DNA from 3 places in the Lelliottia amnigena genome. Region 2 is predicted to be linked to each of the others. Evidence: predicted binding sites of a transcription regulator. Region 2 holds the regulator's gene; each other region holds the start of a gene.
The links. The regulator LexA, encoded in region 2, represses DNA repair genes until DNA is damaged. The targets are predictions, from matches to a motif close to TNCTGTATGTACATACAGNA.
Positions count from the first base shown of each region.

Region 1 (3,282 bases), 2.0 Mb from region 2:
ATGCCCTGAATGGCTTCTACGCTCATACCCGGCTTGATGTAGTCGCTCAGGTTATCAAGCAGCAGAACACGTTTCTGGTTGTCACGGATCTTCTTCTCAACGTCCTGAATTTCACGCTGCAGTTTGTTTTTGCGACGGAACAGGCGGACGAATTCCAGAACATCCTGGAACGAAGGCTTGGTAGTTTCCATTTTGATACCCCTGATAATGTGAGATTCGGATTCGTTTAAGCAACCACTGTACCGTTAACCTTACTGACAGCCGTTGCGAATGACAATGAGTATATCGTTTGCCCTATCATAACCTCAAATGCTGCTGAATCGTAGCAGCAGGCGTCACATCCGCAGACGCCTGCTTTTTATTTGCGCAACGCCCGGCAGATGAGATGCGACAGCAACTCTAATTGTCTCGCCATCTCCATGCTCAACCACACATAGCCGTGGATGGGCGTTTCTGACACATTGTCACCCTGATGCTCATTGATCAACTGCTTGAGCTCAGCAACGATTTCGTTCAACCGCTCGCTGTTAGCAAGAATAGGCTGCGGATTCCCCTCGTAAAGTGCGTGAGCGATGGTGAGCAGCGTTTGCTGGGTCATCTGCTGAGTCTCTTTCAGCGTGTTCGCATTCAGAAGGACAAAGTGACTGGCACGAGACGCCCAGTGCGCGTTTATTTGCAGTTCCAGCATGCATACCAGATTGCGACTGACGGTTTGAATCGCTTCAAAAATGGCTTTCTGGATGTGCGTCTCTTTACTGGCAGGAACAATGAGCCCACGCATTTTGACGACATCATTGAGGATTTTTTGCAGATGCTTTTCGAGCCGTGGACGTTCCACAAGGTTGGGTGAAAAACCCGCCTGATAGACACGATTGAACGCGGTCACATAGTTGGCCATCTGAATGCGCCAGTGTAGAAATGCGCGTTGAGGCCAAATCCCTGTAAAGAGCATCGCTAACAGCGAGCCGAGAATCACATCCCCTCCTCGCCACAGGGCCGTTGCCATGTCTCCAGCCGGTGCACCGACAACGACAGCGAGCGTAATTCCAATCAGCAGAGCCTGATACGGTTTTTTGCCCAGCGCCAGCCAGCCGCAAAGAAACATCGCCCCCGCACACCAGAGCAACATCACGGGCAACGAAATCAGCTCAAGCTTTAATGCAATCAACCCTAATGCGGAGCCAAAAATCGTGCCGCCGATTCGCTCAAAGGCGCGTGGGACCACATTTCCCCAAAAAGATATCGGCCCCATGATGACCACCAGCGTGATCAAAGGCCAGGTTCCCTCAGGGATATCCAGCAAACGCACCAGTAAAAAGGTGAGGATGAAAGCCAGCGCGATGCGGCAACCATGCACGGCGCGGTAATTCCGATACAGTCGGATTTCAAAAGGCGTTAATGATTTGTCGGGGCGCACACCCGCTCTCCAGATACACGGCAAATCACAATTGTACTGTGTTTTCTGCCAGACGTATCACGCCCGGCAGAAAAACCCTACAAAGCTTAGGAATTAGCATTATTACCCGGCTTTGTTTTGAACGGGAACATACATCTCGATATCCCAGTAACCATCGGCATTGCCATCATTGAGATAGCGTTCAAAGCAGGGTTTAGGGGCGATTTGATAATGATTGTCTTCGAGCAGGCTGTTAAAGAAGCTATGCCAGGGTGTGGCGAAATCATGGTTTTCAACGCGTGCTATGGCAATCGCATAATCACCTGCAGCTACTTCGGTAAGGATAACGCCTTCGCTGTTTGCCGGGATGGCAAAATCATCAGGAACGGTGACAGCCGTATCGCAACGCAGCTTCTCCGCCGGGACTTCGTCTGGATTATCATAATAGACAGCGACCCATTCAAGCGGCTGAATATGATGTCCATCCACCCACATCATGAGTTGCTCAAAACCTTGCTTAACGGTTTGCTCCCACGGCCCTACCATATGAAAACCGGCAATCTTACGCTTCTGTTGCTGCTTGATGCTGTAGTCCATACTGCCTCCGTTTATTACTGTGTATTTATACACTATAAAGCAGATTCTTTATGTCCAGCAAATATGACGTGTTGATTATGCGAGCAGACTCGCAGGAGTGCCAGTCTGCTCGTTACCGTGTTAATTATCCGTCAGGCTTTATGGTGCAGATAATCACTCAGACGTGAAAACACCCCACCCTTACCGACGCTTTCCAGCGTGACTAATGGCCAGTGCGCCACAATTTTATCGCGATCGTAAAGCTCAATTTCCCCTACGCGCTGATGCGCAGCAATGGGGGCTTCAAGCTCTTTTTTATCGAGTACGTATTTGGCTTTAATGTTGGCGACTTCCGCTTTTGGTAGAGCCAGCCAGAAATCCTGGTTCGTACCAAGGGAGATGTGTTCTTTATCGCCGTACCAGATGCGCTCAGTGCCCACTTTTTTGCCATTGTGCAAGATTTGCACGGTATCGAAGTTTTGCTGGCCCCAATGCAGCAGTTTGCGCGCCTGATCCTCACGCCCTTTCGGACTCTCCCCACCCATAATCACCGCAATCAACCGGCGCTGACCATCGACAGCCGAGGCAATCAGGTTAAATCCGGCACCAGATGTGTGCCCGGTTTTGAGTCCGTCGACCTTGAGGTTCTTATCCCATAGCAACCCATTACGGTTTTGCTGCGTGACGCCATTCCAGGTCAGACTCTTTTCACTGTACATATGATAAAAATCCGGCTCGCCGTGGATAATCGCCCGCGAAAGCACCGCCAGATCATAGGCGGAGCTGTGTTGCCCTGGTGCATCCAGGCCGTGTACCGTTTCAAAATGGGTGTCACGCAAACCCAGTTTTTGAACATATTCGTTCATCATATTGACGAATTGTGGCTGTCCACCCGCTACATAGTCCGCCAACGCCACGCAGGCATCATTACCCGAATCAACAATTAACCCTCGGCTCAGGTCGCGAACCGAAACGCGCTCACCTGCTTTCAGGAACATCAATGATGAGCCGTCAAATACCGGATTGCCCTTCGCCCACGCATCGCGGCCGACGGTAACCATATCGTCAGGCGTAATGCGATGGCTGTCGATAGCACGATCGACAACATATCCGGTCATTAACTTGGTGAGGCTGGCCGGATTACGCTGTTGATGTTCGTTGCCCGCCGTTAAAATTTGACCCGTGGTATAGTCCATCAGCACCCATGAGCCAGCCTGTATAGCAGGCGGCTGCGGTGAAAAATCCAACGGATTGGCCGCCAGGGCAGAGGTAACACTCGAAGCGAGTAAAGAAAGAGCAATAAACAGACG
Region 1 is NZ_CP077236.1:102,985-106,266, forward strand. It holds gene I6L74_RS00500 (DUF496 family protein) at 1-191, opposite strand, end outside; gene I6L74_RS00505 (FUSC family protein) at 359-1,417, opposite strand; gene sbmC (DNA gyrase inhibitor SbmC) at 1,520-1,993, opposite strand; gene dacD (serine-type D-Ala-D-Ala carboxypeptidase DacD) at 2,125-3,282, opposite strand, start outside.
Region 1: a site for LexA is predicted at 2,009-2,028, ahead of sbmC (DNA gyrase inhibitor SbmC). Genes of this name have one in related genera too.

Region 2 (3,282 bases):
AATAGCCACGGCTGAACAGTTCGCCCAGATATTCGCGGAACACCGTTGAATAGAGCTTGTTGCCCTTAAAGGTACGACGAATAAAGAATGCGCCCAAACGGCGGAAAATCGGACCTGCTGGCCAGAAATTCAGGTTGATCCCCGCAGCAATATGCGGCGGAACCAGCCCCTGATGATAGAGCACGTAGGAGAGCAGCAGATAATCCATGTGGCTGCGGTGGCAGGGCACGTAGACAATCTCATGACCGTCGTGGGCCAACTGGCGCACACGCTCGGCGTTATGAACGTTAATCCCTTGGTACAGACGGTTCCAGGTGAAGCTCAGAATACGGTCAGACAGTCGGATCATCTCGTAAGAGAAGTTCGCCGCAATCTCTTCCATCAGTGCGATAGCGTTTTGCTGCGCTTTCTCATGAGAGATTTTCTTGCTTCGCGCTTCGTCTTCAACTGCGCGGGCAATCGCTTTGGACGCCAGCAGTTTGTTGAACAGATCCTGACGCGCAGGCAATCGTGGCCCCACAGCCGCTAAACGCTGACGGGCGAAGTGCATACGTGCAACGCGTGCCAGTTTTTGGGCAATGATTTTATCGGTGCCATGCTCATCCGCCATGCGTCGTAACGACACAGACGGCGAGAAACGAACAAAACTATCGCGGCCCAACCATGACACGGCAAAGAATTTTTGCACGCCGTTAAGCATGCGCAATGGTGGATTCTCGTCGCCTTTTTGACGCCCTGGACGACGACCAAACATGATCGACACTGGCACCATCTGGACATCCAGATCGGGGTTACTGCGGTGCAGATCAAGATAGTCGTGGAACAGTTTGATCGACTCTTCTTTCGGCGTGTAATAGGTAAACACGCGCGGCCCGCCGTGGATAAACACATAGCGAGGAAGGAGAGTGCCGTCGATTTCCAGGGGTTCCAAAGGATCCGGTAAATCGTGCGCCAGACATTGGGCGCGCAGCGTCAGTAAGTCTGCCTTCGAGTTATAAGGCAAAACGTACATAATAGGACGCGAGGTATCGAGCCCTAATTCCAGCGCAGGTTCCGCCGGGATAGACTTACTTTTTACCAGTACGCTTAATGGTAAATTAAGTAATTTGTAGTAAATTCGTGGCCAGCCGGACATAAACGATGTAAAGCCTCTGGTTAATAATGCAATTGCGGCGCAAGGATAACAGAAAGCGCGCAAGATTTCTGTTGTTACCCGTCATACTTCAGGCTGCTGCGAAACCCGCTGCAGCCCTTGTTACTGACGTCAAATCTAATAAAAGGTTCTTTTAATGGCCAATAATACCACTGGGTTTACCCGAATCATCAAAGCAGCCGGATATTCATGGAAAGGTTTCCGCGCAGCATGGATAAATGAAGCCGCCTTCCGGCAAGAAGGCGTTGCCGCCATTATTGCCGTGATTATTGCGTGCTTCCTTGATGTCGATGCTATCACCCGTGTACTTCTCATCAGCTCCGTGCTTTTGGTGATGATAGTGGAAATTCTCAACAGTGCTATCGAAGCCGTTGTTGACCGTATTGGTTCTGATTTCCACGAGCTTTCTGGTCGTGCGAAAGACATGGGCTCTGCCGCTGTACTGCTGGCGATTATCATCGCTGTCATTACCTGGGTCACTCTCCTTTGGTCACATTTTCGATAAGCTTTCAGGAATCGAATAAGTCTCTGGTTTTTTGTGCAGTTTTTGATTCCAAATTCGCCTTTGACTGTATATACTCACAGCATAACTGTATATACACCCAGGGGGCGGAATGAAAGCGTTAACGGCCAGACAGCAAGAGGTGTTTGATCTCATCAGGGATCACATCAGCCAGACGGGAATGCCACCCACGCGTGCGGAAATCGCTCAGCGCCTGGGCTTCCGTTCACCAAACGCCGCTGAAGAGCATCTTAAAGCGCTGGCACGTAAAGGTGTTCTTGAGATTGTTTCGGGCGCGTCACGCGGTATCCGCTTACTGGTGGAAGAAGAAACGGGCATCCCTCTTATCGGTCGCGTTGCGGCGGGTGAGCCGTTGCTGGCACAGCAGCACATTGAAGGCCACTATCAGGTCGATCCGGGTATGTTCAAGCCGAGCGCAGATTTCTTACTGCGTGTTAGCGGTATGTCAATGAAAGATATCGGTATTCTTGACGGTGATCTGTTGGCTGTTCATAAAACTCAGGATGTGCGCAACGGACAGGTTGTGGTTGCGCGTATTGACGACGAAGTGACGGTTAAGCGCCTGAAAAAACAGGGCAACACTGTGCAACTTCTGCCTGAAAACAGCGAGTTTTCTCCAATTGTGGTGGATCTGCGCGAGCAAACCTTCTCTATTGAAGGACTGGCGGTTGGCGTTATCCGCAACGGTGAATGGCTGTAATTTCTCTCTGACAGGCTGCGCCATCCGCGCAGCCTGACTGTCCTATCTCGCTTCCGGTAATTTCCTATGTCGCTGCTGACAACTTCAGACAAGGCATTATGGCGTCTTGCGCTGCCAATGATTTTTTCCAATATCACCGTTCCTTTGCTTGGACTGGTGGATACGGCCGTTATTGGACATCTGGATTCTCCTGTTTATTTAGGTGGCATCGCGATTGGCGCGATGGCGACCAGCTTCCTCTTTATGCTGCTCCTGTTTTTGCGCATGAGCACAACCGGACTGACAGCCCAGGCCTTTGGCGCGAAAGATCCCGTTCGCCTTGGGCGGGCGCTGGTTCAGCCGCTGATCCTGGCATTAGGTGCCGGGCTGCTGATTGTCGTAGTGCGTGCGCCTCTCATCGATCTGGCGCTGCATATCGCCGGCGGCAGCGAGGCTGTGCTGGAACAGGCGCGCCGTTTTCTGGAAATTCGCTGGCTCAGCGCCCCTGCATCGCTCGCTAACCTCGTGCTGCTTGGCTGGTTGCTCGGCGTGCAATATGTTCGTGCCCCGGTCATTTTGCTGGTGGTGGGGAATATCCTGAATATCGTTCTCGATCTGTGGCTGGTGATGGGTTTGCATATGAATGTGCAGGGCGCCGCACTGGCAACCGTCATCGCGGAATATGCCACCTTCTTTATCGGCTTATGGATGGTGAAACGCGTGCTGGTGATGCGTGGCGTCACGCTCGCGATGCTGAAAAATGCCTGGCGGGGCAATATGCGCAAGCTGCTGGCGCTGAACCGCGACATCATGTTGCGCTCTTTATTGCTCCAGCTATGCTTCGGTGCGATGACGGTATTAGGCGCGCGTCTTGGGCCTGAGATCGTTGCGGTCAACGCGGTGCTAATGACGCTGCTGACATTTACC
Region 2 is NZ_CP077236.1:2,136,915-2,140,196, forward strand. It holds gene plsB (glycerol-3-phosphate 1-O-acyltransferase PlsB) at 1-1,135, opposite strand, end outside; gene I6L74_RS09990 (diacylglycerol kinase) at 1,290-1,658, shown strand; gene lexA (transcriptional repressor LexA) at 1,768-2,376, shown strand; gene dinF (MATE family efflux transporter DinF) at 2,443-3,282, shown strand, end outside.

Region 3 (3,282 bases), 540 kb from region 2:
CTGAACAGCGTGGGGATATCGCTGTATTCATTGGGGTCGCCCTGGCGGAAGTACAGCTCCGGCGCGACGGCCAGATACCCCTCCAGCGCCAGGCGGCGGCAGACGTCCCGAATATGTTCGTGAACGCCAAAAATCTCCTGAACCACAATGACGATCGGCAAAGGCCCGTCCACGCCCTTTGGACGCGCGTGATAAGCGGGCATGTTTTCACCCTGGGAAGGGATCGAGGTTTCGCCTGCCGTGATAGCGTCTTCAGACGTTGAAACGATGGTTGACGCGAGAGGGGCGGCGGCAGGTGCAAAATTCGTTTTTTGAGTCATGGTATTCTCCGTACCCGTTGGTGCAAATAAATATAGACCTCAAGTTAACAATTCACAGTGCCCGAAACGGGCTATCTTTTGTGCAGTAGTAAACGATATAACTTGTTAGTGTGATGAGTGTCACTATTTTATGGTAATTAACTGCAATCATTTTCATTCGTGGTGAGGTCTGTCACGAAAATGTGCCCGGGGCTTCTGTAAAGTACCGTTTTACTTCTTCTGACAACCCGACCCACAGAGGAGTCACCTATGTCTAAGTCTGATGTTTTTCATCTCGGCCTCACTAAAAACGATTTACAAGGGGCTACGCTGGCTATCGTCCCTGGCGATCCTGAGCGTGTGGAAAAGATCGCCGCGCTGATGGATAAGCCGGTTAAGCTGGCTGCGCATCGCGAATTCACCACCTGGCGTGCAGAGCTGGATGGCAAAGCCGTTATCGTGTGTTCGACCGGTATCGGTGGTCCGTCTACCTCTATCGCTGTTGAAGAGCTGGCACAGCTGGGCATTCGTACTTTCCTGCGTATCGGGACAACTGGCGCTATTCAGCCGCATATCAACGTCGGCGACGTGCTGGTGACCACTGCATCTGTGCGTCTTGACGGTGCAAGCCTGCACTTTGCGCCAATGGAATATCCGGCTGTGGCAGATTTTGAATGTACCACTGCGCTGGTTGAAGCTGCGAAATCCGTGGGCGCAACGACTCACATCGGCGTGACTGCCTCTTCTGACACCTTCTACCCAGGCCAGGAGCGTTATGACACCTTCTCCGGTCGCGTGGTGAACCGCTTTAAAGGTTCGATGGAAGAGTGGCAGTCCATGGGCGTAATGAACTATGAAATGGAATCTGCAACGCTGCTAACCATGTGCGCAAGCCAGGGTCTGCGTGCCGGTATGGTGGCGGGCGTCATCGTTAACCGCACCCAGCAAGAAATTCCAAACGCAGAAACCATGAAGAAAACCGAAAGCCACGCGGTGAAAATCGTGGTTGAAGCGGCTCGCCGCCTGATCTAGTTTCCCCTTTCAGATAAAAGGCCGACGCGTTCGGCCTTTTCTTTTTGCGTAGCGCCTCGCAGGAAACCCCTTTCAAACTGGACGTTTATACAGCACAATTCTATTTTGTGCGGGTAATGGTTTGATGCAGGGGGTGTTGTGGATATCTCAGTCCTAATTTATGCAGTCATTGCGCTGGTGGGCGCGGGTGTGGGCTGGCTGATGTCCAGCTACCAGCATGCGCAACATAAAGCCGATCAGCTGGCCGATCGTGAAGAGATGGTGGCTGAGCTCAGTGCTGCAAAACAACAGCTTACGCAGAGCGCACACTGGCGCGAAGAGTGCGAATTGCTCAACAACGAGCTGCGTAATCTGCGTGATATCAATACCTCTTTAGAAGCCGATCTGCGCGAAGTCACGACCCGTCTGGAATCCACCCAGCTGCATGCCGAAGACAAAATCCGTCAGATGATCAACAGCGAGCAGCGCCTGAGCGAGCAGTTTGAAAATCTGGCTAACCGTATCTTTGAGCAGAGCAACCGCCGCGTTGATGAGCAGAATCGTCAGAGCCTGAACGGTTTGCTGACCCCCCTTCGTGAACAACTGGATGGTTTTCGTCGTCAGGTGCAGGACAGCTTTGGCCAGGAGTCACGTGAACGCCACACGCTGGCGCATGAAATTCGTAATCTCCAGCAGCTGAATGCGCAGATGGCGCAAGAGGCGGTCAACCTGACGCGTGCGCTCAAGGGCGACAATAAAACGCAGGGGAACTGGGGCGAAGTAGTGCTCACCCGCGTGCTGGAAGCCTCTGGTCTGCGCGAGGGGTATGAATACGAAACGCAGGTCAGCATTGAAACCGACACCCGATCGCGGATGCAGCCCGATGTCATCGTGCGCCTGCCGCAGGGCAAAGACGTGGTGATTGACGCCAAAATGACGCTGGTAGCCTATGAGCGCTACTTCAATGCCGAAGATGATTTCACCCGCGAATCCGCACTCCAGGAGCACATCGCCTCGGTACGAAATCACATTCGCCTGTTGGGGCGAAAAGATTATCAACAGTTGCCAGGGCTGCGCTCGCTGGATTATGTGCTGATGTTTATTCCGGTCGAACCGGCATTTTTGCTGGCATTGGACAGACAACCAGAACTTATTACCGAAGCGTTGAAAAACAATATTATGCTGGTCAGCCCAACCACGCTGCTGGTGGCGCTGCGCACCATCGCAAACCTGTGGCGGTACGAGCATCAAAGCCGTAACGCGCAGCAAATTGCCGATCGCGCCAGCAAGCTGTACGACAAAATGCGCCTGTTTGTGGACGACATGACATCTGTTGGGCAAAGCCTGGACAGGGCACAGGATAATTACCGCCAGGCGATGAAAAAACTCTCGTCGGGTCGAGGAAATCTGCTTTCACAAGCTGAGGCATTTCGCAGTCTGGGCGTTGAGGTCAAGCGCGAGATTAATCCGGAATTGGCCGAACAGGCCACGGCTCAGGATGAAGAATATCGCCTTCGTGACGGGGTGAATGAGCAAAATACAGACAATCAAGACAATGATTTAGCCGCACAAGCGTCGTCCGAAACGCAGGCAAACCGATTCTTTCAGGGTGGTTGAATCGTAGGGCAAACGCGCCCAATCTGTTACACTTCACGAACATTTGACGGATTAGCAGGCACTGAGATGGTTGACGATTCACAAGATACTACACACTTTGGCTTTCAGACTGTCGCCAAAGCGCAGAAAGCTGACATGGTTGCCCACGTATTCCATTCCGTGGCGGCAAAGTACGATGTCATGAATGACCTGATGTCATTCGGAATTCATCGCTTGTGGAAGCGCTTCACTATCGACTGTAGCGGCGTTCGTCGTGGTCAAACCGTGCTGGATCTGGCGGGTGGTACGGGTGATTTAACCGCGAAATTCTCCCGTATGGTTGGCGATACCGGCCGCGTGGTGCTGGCAGATATCA
Region 3 is NZ_CP077236.1:1,597,040-1,600,321, reverse strand. It holds gene I6L74_RS07525 (dienelactone hydrolase family protein) at 1-320, opposite strand, end outside; gene udp (uridine phosphorylase) at 570-1,331, shown strand; gene rmuC (DNA recombination protein RmuC) at 1,470-2,927, shown strand; gene ubiE (bifunctional demethylmenaquinone methyltransferase/2-methoxy-6-polyprenyl-1,4-benzoquinol methylase UbiE) at 2,994-3,282, shown strand, end outside.
Region 3: a site for LexA is predicted at 1,407-1,426, ahead of rmuC (DNA recombination protein RmuC). Genes of this name have one in related genera too.